3 regions of the Kitasatospora sp. NRRL B-11411 genome follow, and region 1 is predicted to be linked to each of the others. Evidence: riboswitches for the same ligand, from Rfam matches in the RefSeq annotation. Region 1 holds a riboswitch; each other region holds the start of a gene.
What was found. A riboswitch is a leader RNA that binds a small molecule or an ion and turns the genes downstream of it on or off. The one in region 1 is predicted to bind cobalamin.
Positions count from the first base shown of each region.

Region 2: another riboswitch for cobalamin. It lies ahead of metE (5-methyltetrahydropteroyltriglutamate--homocysteine S-methyltransferase); the one in region 1 lies ahead of IH44_RS0110355 (HoxN/HupN/NixA family nickel/cobalt transporter).
Region 3: another riboswitch for cobalamin. It lies ahead of IH44_RS0103135 (ribonucleoside-diphosphate reductase subunit alpha); the one in region 1 lies ahead of IH44_RS0110355 (HoxN/HupN/NixA family nickel/cobalt transporter).

Region 1 is NZ_JOGH01000015.1:61,956-66,392, forward strand. It holds gene IH44_RS0110335 (SDR family oxidoreductase) at 1-732, opposite strand, end outside; gene IH44_RS0110340 (helix-turn-helix domain-containing protein) at 833-1,399, shown strand; gene IH44_RS0110345 (Fpg/Nei family DNA glycosylase) at 1,531-2,337, shown strand; gene IH44_RS0110350 (DUF6445 family protein) at 2,422-3,114, shown strand; cobalamin riboswitch at 3,196-3,408, shown strand; gene IH44_RS0110355 (HoxN/HupN/NixA family nickel/cobalt transporter) at 3,438-4,437, shown strand, end outside.
Region 2 is NZ_JOGH01000038.1:45,702-50,138, forward strand. It holds gene cobF (precorrin-6A synthase (deacetylating)) at 15-776, shown strand; cobalamin riboswitch at 799-1,037, shown strand; partial or broken gene metE (5-methyltetrahydropteroyltriglutamate--homocysteine S-methyltransferase) at 1,259-3,494, shown strand; gene IH44_RS0119100 (hypothetical protein) at 3,692-3,853, shown strand; gene lysA (diaminopimelate decarboxylase) at 4,054-4,437, opposite strand, start outside.
Region 3 is NZ_JOGH01000003.1:159,547-163,983, forward strand. It holds gene IH44_RS0103125 (helix-turn-helix domain-containing protein) at 1-127, opposite strand, end outside; gene IH44_RS0103130 (GNAT family N-acetyltransferase) at 403-897, shown strand; cobalamin riboswitch at 978-1,116, shown strand; gene IH44_RS0103135 (ribonucleoside-diphosphate reductase subunit alpha) at 1,289-3,703, shown strand; gene IH44_RS0103140 (ribonucleotide-diphosphate reductase subunit beta) at 3,703-4,437, shown strand, end outside.

The DNA.
Region 1 (4,437 bases):
GGTGGGGAGGCCGAGGCGGTGGCCGATGCGTTCGGCGATCTCGCGGAAGGGGACGGCCTGGTCGCCGACGCCGTGCAGGCGGGTGCCGGCGGGGGCGTGTTCGAGGGCGAGGCGGTAGAGGCGGGCGGCGTCCAGGGTGTGGACGGCGGGCCAGCGGTTGGCGCCCTCGCCGAGGTAGCCGGAGACGCCGGTGGCGCGGGCGGTGCGGATCAGGACGGGGACGAAGCCGTGCCGGTCCAGCGGGCTGTGCACGACCGGGGGCAGCCGGACGACGGAGGAGCGCACGCCGTCCGCGGCGGCGTCGACGATCGCCCGTTCGGCCTCGGTGCGCGGGGCGCCGGGTGCGACCACGCTCTCCAGCGAGGGCCGGCCGGGGGTGTTGCCGGCGCCCGTGCCGCCGGTGCCGACCAGCGGCTTCCCGGTGCCCGCGAGCGCCTCGACCAGGGCCCGGACGGCCTTCAGGTCGTCGGCCATCGCGCCGGCGTAGTCGCCGCCGAGCATCGCCTCGTGCTTGAAGGCGAGGTGCACCACGCCGTCGGCGGCCGCGGCGGCGTCCCGCAGGCCGTCGAGGTCGTCGAGGTCGCCGCGCCGGACGTCCGCGCCGAGGGCGGTGAGGGCGGCGGCGGAGGCGTCGGAGCGGGCCAGGCCGGTGACCCGGTGGCCGGCGGCGAGCAGGTCGGGGACGAGGGCGGAGCCGAGGTGGCCGCTGGCTCCGGTGACGAAGACGTGCATGGGTGGACCTCCGGAGATCCGAAGTGATGAGACCTTGTCCCATCACCATAGCCCGCAGAGCCCGATGATGCGACCAAGTCCCGTCACGTAGAATCCGGGCATGGCCAGATGGGACCCGAACGCGCGCGAACGGCTGGAGCGCGCGGCGCTCGAACTCTTCGTCCAGCAGGGCTACGACCGCACCACCGTCGCCGAGATCGCCGAGCGCGCCGGCCTGGCCAAGAGCACCTTCTTCCGGCACTTCGCCGACAAGCGCGAGGTGCTCTCCGGCGGCGACGCCCTGGTCCGCCTGCTCACCGACGCGGTCGCCGCCACCCCGCCCGGGGCGGGCCCGCGGCAGGCCGTCGAGGCCGCGCTGGCCGCCGCCGGGGAGCGCGCCTTCACCGCCGAGCGCCACGGGGCCGTCCGCGAGCGCCAGCAGGTGGTCGCCGCCAACCCGGAGCTGACCGAGCGCGAGCTGCTCAAGCGCGAGGCCCTCGCCACCGCCCTCACCGCCGCCCTGCGCGAGCGCGGCACCCCCGACCCGGCCGCCGGCCTCACCGCCGAGCTCGCCCTGCTCGCCCTGCGCACCGCCCTCGCCACCTGGACCGCCCGCCCCGGCCAGGACTTCACCGCCCTGGCGCTGGCCGAGCTGACCGCCCTGTGCGAAGCCGCCACCGCCCTCTGAGGCGGCGGCCCGGATCGTCCGAGCGGCCCGGGCTGTCCGAGCGGCCCGGATCGCCCGAGCGGCCCGGGCTGTCCGAGCGGCCTGGGAGAATGGACTCCTCGCCACCACCACGACCGAGGAGTTGACCGCCGGTGCCCGAGGGGCATGTGATCCACCGCCTGGCCAGGGAGAACGACGAGCTGTTCGGAGGGCGCCCGGTGCGGGTGTCCAGCCCGCAGGGGCGCTTCGTGGAGGGGGCCGCGCTGATCGACGGGCGGGTGCTGGACGAGGCGGAGGCGCACGGCAAGCACCTGTTCCTGGGCTTCGGCGAGCACTGGCTGCACGTGCACCTGGGGCTGTACGGGAAGTACGACTTCGGTGCGGGCGAGGCCCCGGCGCCGGTCGGCCAGGTCCGGCTGCGGATGGTGAACGACAGCGGCTACGCCGACCTGCGCGGCCCGACCGCCTGCGAGCTGCTCACCCCCGCCGAGAAGGCGGCCGTCCACCGCCGGCTGGGCCCCGACCCGCTGCGCCCCGGCGAGGCGGGCGACGCGGCCTGGCAGCGGATCTCCCGCAGCGGCAGCACGGTCGCCGCGCTGCTGATGGACCAGAAGGTGCTGGCCGGCGTCGGCAACGTGTACCGCGCCGAGGTGCTGTTCCGGCTCGGCATCAGCCCGCACCGCCCCGGCCGCGAGCTGTCCCGCGCCGAGTGGGACGCGATCTGGACGGACCTGGTGGCCCTGATGCACGACGGCGTGGCCGCCGGCCGGATCGACACCGTCCGCCCCGAGCACACCCCGGAGGCGATGGGCCGCCCGCCGCGGGTGGACGACCACGGCGGCGAGGTGTACGTCTACCGGCGGCACGACCAGCCCTGCCTGGTCTGCGAAACCCCGGTCCGCACCGAGGAGTTGGCGGCCCGGAACCTGTTCTGGTGCCCGCGCTGCCAGCAGTCCTGACGCCCCGTCACCACGGCAAGCCTTGACGCAAGGTTGACCTGGTCTTGGGCGAGGCCCCGGAACGGCGCTCCTATTGTCGGGGCCATGCCCGCTCTCCCGTTCCAGGGGCCGCGCCCCACCCCGGCGCTCCCGGTCCTGCCGTACCGCAAGCCCACCCGGGGCCGTGACTACTGGGTGCTGGACGACGTCCTCCCGGACCCGGACGCGGTGCGCGCCCGGCACCTGGCGCGCACCGACTGGGACGAGGGCTACCCGCACCGGCCGGAGTCCTGGCCGGGCCTGCGGGCGATGCCCGGGCTGGAGCCGGAGGAGCTGGCGCAGGTCGAGAAGCTGGTCCGGGAGGCCACCGGCGCGGAGCGGATCTGGGCGCTGGGCGAGGCCGAGGGCGGCACCTTCAACCACAACTGCGTGCAGGTGGTGGGCGCGGGGGAGTGCGAGCCGCGCCCGCACACCGACTCGCGCTCGCTGTGCCGCTACGCCGCCGTGCTCTACCTCAACCCGGCCGTCCCCAAGCGCTGCGGCACCAGCTTCTACCGGCAGAGCCTGCCCGGCGGCCGGCTCGGCGGCAACAGCGTGGTCGCCCCGCACAACAACCTGGTGGACGCCCTCGGCACCCGCTTCGTCCCGCCGGACTCCTTCACCGAGGACCTGGCCGTCCCGCACCGCTACAACCGGCTGCTGCTCTACACCGCCAACCTGATCCACACCGCGACCGAGTACCACGGGGCGACGCTGGCGGAGAAGCGGATGACCTGCGTCTTCTTCTGGATGGCCTGACCTCCCGTCAGCGCGGCCCTGGCCAGGCGTGATCTGCGCCACCGGACCGGACGCGCCCTTGCCGCCGCACCCGCTCCGGGCCTACGGTGGGCGGGCCGTGGTGTTCGGGAAGCCGGTGCACTGCGACCGTCACGAGAGTGTTCGGTCGCAGGAGTCCGGAGCGGCCCTCGCCACTGTGATCGGGGAGTCGTCGGCTCCCACCCCGTGCCACTGGCCGCTCGCGGCCGGGAAGGCCGGGAGCCGGCGCGCAACACCCCGTCAGCCAGGAGACCGGCCACGGCATCTCACGAAGTGATCCACGAGGTGCTGGAGCGTGAACGCGGATGACCGCGCCCGAATCGACCCTGCCCGGGAACAGTCCCGGCTCCCCCCTTCCCTCCTTCCGCTGGCGGCGCGAGGACACCCTGCGCACGGCCGGGTTGATGGCGGTGATCCTGGCCATGCACGCGGTGGCGTTCGGGACGCTGCTGTTCCTGGTCGCGCCGCACCACTACGCCGTCGGCACCCAGGTGTTCGGCGTCGGCCTGGGCCTCACCGCGTACACCCTGGGCATGCGGCACGCCTTCGACGCCGACCACATCGCGGTGATCGACAACACCACCCGCAAGCTGATGGCGGACGGCCGCCGCCCGGTCTCGGTGGGGTTCTGGTTCGCCCTCGGCCACTCCTCGATGGTGGTGCTGATGGCCGCCCTGGTGGCCGGCGGCGCGGCGCTGGCGGGCACCCTGATGGACGAGGACTCCACCACCCACCGGGTGCTGGGCACCGTCGGCACCACCGCGTCCGGCGCCTTCCTCTACCTGATCGCGGCGCTCAACCTGGTCGCCCTGCTGGGCATCTGGCGGGTGTTCCGGGCGATGCGGGAGGGCCAGTACGACGAGGCCGAGCTGGAGAAGCACCTGGCGGCCCGGGGCTTCCTGGCCCGGCTGCTGAACCGGGCCACCCGCTCGATCAGCCGCCCCGGCCAGATGTTCCCGGTCGGCATGGTGCTCGGCCTGGGCTTCGACACCGCCACCGAGGTCACCCTGATGGTGATGGCGGGCTCCGGCGCGGCCTCCGGGCTGCCCTGGTACGCGGTGGTCTGCCTGCCGCTGCTGTTCGCCGCCGGGATGAGCCTGTTCGACACGCTGGACGGCACGTTCATGAACTTCGCCTACCAGTGGGCGTTCTCCAACCCGGTCCGCAAGGTGTACTACAACCTGACCATCACGGGGCTGTCGATCGCGGTGGCCTTCGTGATCGGCACCATCGAACTGGTCGCCGTGCTGCACGACAAGTTCGACCTGGCCGACCCGGTCACCGGCTGGATCGCCGGCCTCAGCC
Region 2 (4,437 bases), on a different contig from region 1:
GCAGAATCGCGGGTATGCGCACTCTTCTCGTCATCGGCATCGGCGCGGGCGACCCCGACCACCTCACCCTGGAGGCGGTCAAGGCGTTCGGCCGCACCGACGTGTTCCTGCTGCTGGACAAGCCCGCCGAGCGGCAGGACCTGATGCGGCTGCGGCGGGACATGATCGCCGAGCACGGCCGCCCCGGACACCGGGTGGTCGAGCTGGTCGACCCGGCCCGGGACCGCACCGCGGCGGCGTACGCCCAGGCGGTGGAGGAGTGGCGGGAGCGGCGGGCGGACCTGGTGGAGCGGGCGGTGGCCGAGGAGGTGCCGGACGGCGGGACGGGCGCGCTGCTGGTGTGGGGCGACCCGGCGCTGTACGACAGCGTGAGTGCCGTGCTGGACCGGATCCTGGCGCGCGGCCGGACGGAGTTCGCGTACACGGTCGTCCCCGGCATCAGCAGCGTCTCCGTGCTGGCGGCCCGGCACCGCACCACGCTGACCCGCACCGCGCGGCCGGTGCGGATCACCACCGGGCGGCGGCTGGCGGCCGAGGGTTTCGGGCCCGGCGCGGAGGACGCGGTGGTGATGCTGGACGGGCAGGCCGCGTTCGCGGAGATCGACCCCGCGGGCGTGCACATCCACTACGGCGCCTACCTGGGCACCGGGGACGAGATCCTGGTCGCCGGTCCGCTGGCCGAACTCGCCGACCGGATCGTCGAGTTGCGGGAGGAGGCGCGCGAGCGCAAGGGCTGGATCATGGACAGCTACCTGTTGCGCCGCACCGACGGCTGACCGGCTCCCGCCCGGCCCGTTCTAGACTGGCGACGCGACTGGTTCGCCCCGTCCGCCAGGCGGGGCGTCGTAAGAGGGAACCCGGTGACGCCTTGACTGGCCAGTCCGGGACTGCCCCGCAGCGGTGAGCGGGAACGACCGCCGTCATACGCACTGGGCCCGGGAGGGCTTGGGAAGCGACGGCCAGTAGGTGCCCGGGAGGCGTCAACTCCCCGGGTGTGCCCGCGAGTCCGAAGACCTGCCCGTTGCCCGGGTGCGACCCGTTCGCGTCCGGTAGCCGGTGACCTCGAGGGCGGGTCGGCACGGACACCAGGCGGGCCGCACCGGCCTCCGCCCGGTCTCGCCACCCCCGCGCGCCCTCCTGTGCACCGGTTCCAGGATCAAGGCTCGCGAGGAGAGTCCCCTTGACTACGACGTCCGTCGCCGCGGCGACCGTCCACGGATACCCCCGCCAGGGCGGGAACCGGGAACTGAAGAAGGCGATCGAGGGCTACTGGAAGGGCACCGTCACCGCCGACGCGCTGCGCTCCACCGCCGCCGAACTGCGCTGCGCCAACTGGCGGCAGCTGGCCGGGGCCGGGATCACCGAAGTCCCCACCGGTGACTTCTCGTTGTACGACCACGTGCTGGACACCACCGTCGCCGTCGGCGCCGTCCCGCCCCGGCACCGGGACGTGTACGCGGCCGACCCGCTGGCCGGCTACTTCGCGATGGCGCGCGGCACCCAGCAGGCGCCGCCGCTGGAGATGACCAAGTGGTTCGACACCAACTACCACTACCTGGTGCCCGAATTGGGGCCGGACACGGTCTTCGCCGCCGACTCTGCCAAGCAGGTCGGCGAGCTGCGCGAGGCGCTCGGCCAGGGCTACCGGGCGCGCCCGGTGCTGCTCGGCCCGGTCACCTACCTGCTGCTTGCCAAGCCCGCACCCGACGCACCGTCCGGCTTCGAGCCGCTGGCCCTGCTGGACCGGCTGCTGCCGGTGTACGCGGAGCTGCTGGCCGACCTGCGGGCGGCGGGCGCCGAGTGGGTGCAGCTCGACGAACCCGCGCTGGTGCAGGACCGCAGCCCGGCCGAACTGAACGCCGCCGCCCGCACCTACCGGGACCTCGGTGCGCTGACCGACCGCCCGAAGCTGCTGGTGGCCTCGTACTTCGACCGGCTCGGCGAGGCGTTGATCACCCTGGCCAAGGCCCCGGTCGAGGGCCTGGCGCTGGACTTCACCGGACCGGCGGCGGGCAACCTGACCGACCTGGCGGCCGTCGGCGGCCTGCCCGGCAAGCGGCTGGTCGCGGGCGTGGTCGACGGCCGCAACGTGTGGATCAACGACCTGGAGAAGTCGCTCGCCACCCTGGGCACCCTGCTGGGCTTGGCCGACACGGTGGACGTCGCCCCCTCCTGCTCGCTGCTGCACGTCCCGCTCGACACGGCCGCCGAAAGGGAGTTGGACCCGCAAATCGGTCGCTGGCTGGCCTTCGCCCGGCAGAAGGCCGCCGAAGTGGCGCTGCTGGCCCGCGCCCTGCGCGACGGCACCGGCGCCGTCACCGCCCAACTCGCCGCCAACCGCGCCGACCTGGCCTCCCGTACCGCCTCCCCGATCACCCGCGACCCGGCCGTCCGGGCCCGCGCCGCGGCCGTCACCGAGGCCGACCTTCGCCGCGATGCCCCCTACGCCGTCCGCGCCGAAGCCCAGCGCGCCCGGCTCCAGCTGCCGCCGCTGCCCACCACCACCATCGGCTCCTTCCCGCAGACCACCGAACTACGCACCGCCCGCGCCGAGTTGAACGCCAGGCGGATCGACGCGGCCGACTACCGCAAGCGGATGGAGGCCGAGGTCCGCGAGGTGATCGCCTACCAGGAGCGGGCCGGGCTGGACGTGCTGGTGCACGGCGAACCCGAACGCAACGACATGGTGCAGTACTTCGCCGAACAGCTCACCGGCTACCTCGCCACCCGGCACGGCTGGGTGCAGTCCTACGGTACCCGCTACGTGCGGCCGCCGGTGCTGGCGGGCGACATCTCCCGTCCGCAGCCGATGACCGTCGACTGGTACCGCTACGCGCAAGGCCTCACCGACCGCCCGGTCAAGGGCATGCTGACCGGTCCCGTCACCATGCTGGCCTGGTCGTTCGTCCGCGACGACCAGCCGCTCGCCGACACCGCCCGGCAGGTCGCCCTCGCCCTGCGCGACGAGGTCACCGACCTGGAGGCCGCCGGCGCCGCCGTCATCCAGGTCGACGAGCCCGCGCTGCGCGAGACCCTGCCGCTGCGCCGGGTGGCCCGCCTACCTGGACTGGGCTACCGACGCATTCCGGCTCGCCACCTGCGGGGTGCGCGCCGACACCCAGGTGCACACCCACATGTGCTACGCCGAGTTCGGCGACATCCTGCGTGCCATCGAGGAGTTGGACGCGGACGTGATCTCGCTGGAGGCCGCCCGCTCGCACATGCAGGTGGCCCGCGAGCTCGCCGAGGCGGGCTACCTCGCCGAGGTCGGCCCGGGCGTGTGGGACATCCACTCCCCGCGCGTGCCCTCCCCCGAGGAGGCGCTGCGCCTGCTGCGGGCCGGACTGGCGGCGATCCCCGCCGAGCGCCTGTGGGTCAACCCGGACTGCGGCCTGAAGACCCGCGGCTGGCCCGAGACCCGGGCTTCGATCGACAGCCTGGTCACGGCCGCCCGCACCCTGCGCGCGGAACTGCAGAACCGGCGGATCGACTGACGAGGTACCGGTCCGGGCGGGCGGGCACACCGCCTGCCCGCCCGGACCGGCCGGAGCGATCGAGGGGGCGGCCGATCGCCGGACGGGGCGGGGCGCGGCGGATCCGGGTCGGCGAGGAGGTGCTGGTCGTGCTCCCCGAGCGGGAGTCCGAGTCCCCGCTCGCGAACCGGCGCCAGGTTGGCGCATGCAGCGCCCGGGTGCGCGCCCTGCAGCACGCCTTGGCGGAGGCGCCGTCCGAGCCGGCCACCGCGTTCTGGCGGCTGGACGTCGCCCCGCTCACCGTCACCTCGCTCAGCGGGCGCGCCGGGCGCTGGAACCTGCGCTGCGGCGGTCCCCTGACATCTCGTCAGCTGCCGTAGTGCAGCGCGACGGTGTCACCGACGTTGACAGTGGTGACGCGGGTGGCACGGGTGGCTTTCGCTCGTGGTGCACGGCCGACAGGGCGGCGTACTCGACACCGCTCCGGTCGGCCGTCGTCCTGCTCGCGACGCTCGTCGCGGCCGCCCCGACCGGACCGGGGGGGCGGTCGGGCCCGCGGACCGGTCGGCCGGGGTGCGGTTCAGCGGCCGACCTCCCGGGCGCGCAGGTCGTCGACGGTCTCGCGGCGGATCAGCAGGCGGATCCGCCCGTCGCGGACGGCCGCGACCGCCGGGCGGCCGACCAGGTTGTAGCCGGAGGCCATCGAGAGCTGGTACGCCCCTGCGGACGGGACGGCGAGCAGGTCGCCCGGGCGGAGGTCGGCGGGCAGTTGGGCGTCGCGGACCAGGACGTCGCCGGCCTCGCAGTGGCGGCCGACGACGTCGACCGGCCGGGTCGCCCGGGCGCCGATCCGGCCGAACATCCGCACGGTGTAGGGGGATCCGTACAGGGCGGGGCGCGGGTTGTCGCTCATCCCGCCGTCGACGGCGGCGTGGGTCCGGCCGGCCGAGTGCTTCACCGACAG
Region 3 (4,437 bases), on a different contig from region 1:
CGACCAGGGCGAAGTCGTAGACCGGCAGGCCGGACTCGCTCCGGTCCAGGCCGAACACCTCGCAGGCCACCCCGAGTTCGAAGGGGTGGATCTCTTCCAGCACGACGACGGCGACGTTGTTCAGCATCCGCATCGGGCCAGGATGGCAGTGGCAGGATTCCGTGGCAATGGTGCGTTCCTGCCACTCGTGGCGGCCCCGGCCCGCCGGGACAGTGGAGGCATGACCACCGCGCTCGCCCTGCTGGGCCTCATCGGCAGTTTCGGACTCCTCGGCGTCCTGGTCGGCCGCGACCTGGACCGCAACGGCCGGACCGGCCGCGACGCCGTGCACCGGCCGACCGGCTACCCCTTCGACCCGGACCTGGCCGATCCCCGCCGGAGGCCGTCCGGCACACTGTCCGGATGCACTCCCCGACCGTCCGCCGCGCCCTGGAGCGCGACCTCGCCGGAGCCGGGGAGGTCAGCGTCGAGGCCTTCGTCGGCGACGGCCACACCCGCCCCGACTCCCCGTACGTCGACCTCCTGCGCGACACCGCCCGCCGCGACCGGGAGGCCGAGCTCCTGGTCGCCGTCGACGACGCGGGAGCCGTGCTCGGCTGCGTGACCTTCGCGCCCGGCGGCACCGCGTGGGCGGACGTCGCCGGGCCCGGCGAGGGCGAGATCCGGATGCTCTCGGTCGGCGCGGCGGCCCGCGGCCGCGGCGTCGGCCGGGCGCTGGTGGCGGCGGCGATCGGGCGCAGCCGGGAACTCGGACTGGCCGGGATGGCGTTCTCCACCCGGCCGTCGATGACCGCCGCGCACCGGATCTACGACGCGCTGGGCTTCGTCCGCACCCCCGGGCGGGACTGGTCGGCGGCGCCCGGAATGGACCTGTGGGTCTACACGATGCGGTTCTGAGGCGGTTCCCGGGCAGTTTCGTTGTCTACGCGCGGCGCCGCCGACGCGACACGCGCTACTACATCTGGTGCTTCCAGATCCAGCCACCACAACATGTATGCTCACTCTCGCTGTCGACGCAGGGGAACCCGGTGGAAGTCCGGGACTGCCCCGCAACGGTGAGCGGGCTGCAGCGACGCCCGCGCAGTCCGAGGACCTGCCGACGGTGTGCGACACGGCATCCCCGCAGACGCCATGCAGCACAGCTTTGCCGTCCGGTCTCGCGGGCGGACCGGGGGTGGTCTTCGGCGCGCCGGAACGCGTTCTCGTTCCTTCGTGCTGCCCTCCCCTGGCCGCGTGCGGTCCCGGACACCCGAGCCACGTCCGCCGCCGCCACAGGAGAGAGTGCGCCTTGACCGTCGCCGCCTCAGTCACCCTGCCGTCCCAGGGATCCGCCGACGCCTTCACCGATCCCGGTGCGGCGCTGCTCCGGCTGCTCACCGACCGCAGCACCGACCTCCCCCAGGTGGACCCCGGCCACGTCGCCGCCGCCGCGCTGCGCGGCCGCCACGCCGGTTCGGACTTCGCCGAGCTGCGCGGGCTGGCCGTGGAGGCCGCCGCGTCGATGATCGCCGAGGACCCGCAGTACTCGAAGCTGGCCGCCCGCCTGCTGGCGCTGGAGATCCGCGACGAGGCCGCGACCCAGCAGGTCACCTCGTTCTCCTCCTCGGTGGCCGTGGGCCACGCCGAGGGCCTGATCGGCGACGCCACGGCCGCGTTCGTCGCGCAGCACGCCGACCTGTTCGACTCGCTGGTGGACGAGGCGGGCGACGACCGCTTCGAGTACTTCGGCCTGCGCACCGTGCAGTCCCGCTACCTGCTGCGCCACCCGATCACCCGCAAGGTCGTCGAGACCCCGCAGCACTTCCTGCTCCGCGTGGCGGCGGGCCTGGCGGTCGGGACGACCGAGGAGTCGGTGCGCGAGGTCGCCGAGCTGTACACCCTGATGAGCCGGCTGGAGTACCTGACCAGCTCGCCGACGCTGTTCAACTCCGGCACCCGGCACCCGCAGATGTCCTCCTGCTACCTGCTGGACTCGCCGCTGGACAACCTGGACTCGATCTACAACCGGTACGCGCAGATCGCCCGGCTGTCCAAGCACGCCGGCGGCATCGGCCTGTCCTACTCGCGGATCCGCTCCCGCGGCTCGCTGATCCGCGGCACCAACGGCCAGTCGAACGGCATCGTGCCGTTCCTGCGCACCCTGGACTCCTCCGTGGCGGCGGTCAACCAGGGCGGCCGGCGCAAGGGCGCGGCCTGCGTGTACCTGGAGACCTGGCACGCCGACATCGAGGAGTTCCTGGAGCTCCGCGACAACACCGGCGAGGAGGCCCGCCGGACCCACAACCTGAACCTGGCGCACTGGATCCCGGACGAGTTCATGCGCCGGGTCAACGCCAACGCCGACTGGTCGCTGTTCTCCCCGGCGGACGTGCCGGAGCTGGTCGACCTGTGGGGCGCCGAGTTCGACGAGGCGTACGTGAAGGCCGAGCTGGCGGGCAAGGCCGTGCGCACCATCCCCGCGCAGACCCTGTACGCCCGGATGATGCGCACCCTGGCGCAGACCGGCAACGGCTGGATGACCTTCAAGGACGCCTCCAACCGGGCCGCCAACCAGACCGCGCTGCCGGGCCGCACGGTGCACTCCTCGAACCTGTGCACCGAGATCCTGGAGGTCACCGACGACTCGGAGACCGCGGTCTGCAACCTCGGCTCGGTCAACCTGGGCGCGCACGTCGCCCCCGGCGCCACCGCCACCGACCTGCTGAACGCGATGGACTGGGACCGCCTGGACGCCACCGTCCGCACCGCGGTGACCTTCCTCGACCGCGTGATCGACATCAACTTCTACCCGACCACCGAGGCCGGGACGTCCAACTCCCGCTGGCGCCCGGTCGGCCTGGGCGTGATGGGCCTGCAGGACGTCTTCTTCCAGCTGCGGATCGACTTCGACTCCGCCGAGGCGGTCGCCCTCTCCACCCTGATCGCCGAGCGCATCATGCTCACCGCGTACGAGCGCTCCGCCGACCTGGCCGAGCAGTTCGGCCGGCACGAGGCGTACGGCGAGACCCGGGCCGCCCGCGGCCAGCTGCACATCGACCACTTCGAGTCCGCGAACCCGCAGTGGGCCGAGCGCTGGGACGCCCTGCGCGCCCGGATCGCCGAGGTCGGCCTGCGCAACTCGCTGCTGCTCGCGATCGCCCCGACCGCGACCATCGCGTCCATCGCCGGCGTCTACGAGTGCATCGAGCCGCAGGTCTCCAACCTGTTCAAGCGCGAGACCCTGTCCGGCGAGTTCCTCCAGGTCAACCCGTACCTGGTGCGCGAGCTCAAGGAGCTGGGCGTCTGGGACCAGACCACCCGGGACGCGCTGCGCGACGCCAACGGCTCCATCCAGGAGTTCAACTGGCTGCCGCAGGAGGTCCGTTCGCTGTACCGCACGGCGTGGGAGCTGCCGCAGCGCGCGCTGATCGACCTGGCCGCCGCCCGGCAGCCGTACATCGACCAGAGCCAGTCGCTGAACCTGTTCATGGCGGCGCCGACCATCGGCAAGCTCTCCTCGATGTACTCCTACGCCTGGAAGGTCGGTCTGAAGACCACCTACTACCTGCGCTCCCGCCCGGCGACCCGGATCGCCCAGGCCGCGTCCGGAGCCGCCCGCACCGCCGCCCCCGTCCCGGTGCAGACCCCCTCCCTCTCCCAGGCCGAGCAGGACGCCATCGCCTGCTCGCTGGAGAACCCCGAGTCCTGCGAGGCCTGCCAGTAATGAGCACCGAAGACCAGAAGAAGATGCTGCTCGACCCGGGCTTCGAGCTGACGCTGCGTCCGATGCGCTACCCGTCGTTCTACGACCGGTACCGGGACGCGATCAAGAACACCTGGACCGTGGAGGAGGTGGACCTGCACTCCGACGTCGCCGACCTCGCCAAGCTCTCCGAGGGCGAGCGGCACATGATCGGCCGGCTGGTCGCGTTCTTCGCCACCGGCGACTCGATCGTCTCCAACAACGTGGTGCTGAGCCTCTACAAGCACATCAACTCCCCCGAGGCCCGCCTCTACCTGTCGCGGCAGCTGTTCGAGGAGGCCGTGCACGTCCAGTTCTACCTGACGCTGCTGGACACCTACCTGCCCGACCCGGAGGACCGCAACGCCGCCTTCGCCGCGGTGGAGAACATCCCCTCCATCGCGCAGAAGGCCCAGTTCTGCTTCAAGTACATGAACGCGGTCGACCACATCGACTCGCTGCAGTCCAAGGACGACCGCCGGGCCTTCCTGCTCAACCTGATCTGCTTCGCGGCCTGCGTCGAGGGCCTGTTCTTCTACGGCGCCTTCGCCTACGTGTACTGGTTCCGCAGCCGCGGCCTGCTGCACGGCCTGGCCACCGGCACCAACTGGGTGTTCCGCGACGAGTCGATGCACATGGACTTCGCGTTCTCCGTGGTCGACACCGTCCGCGAGGAGGAGCCCGACCTCTTCGACGACAAGATGGCCCAGCAGGTC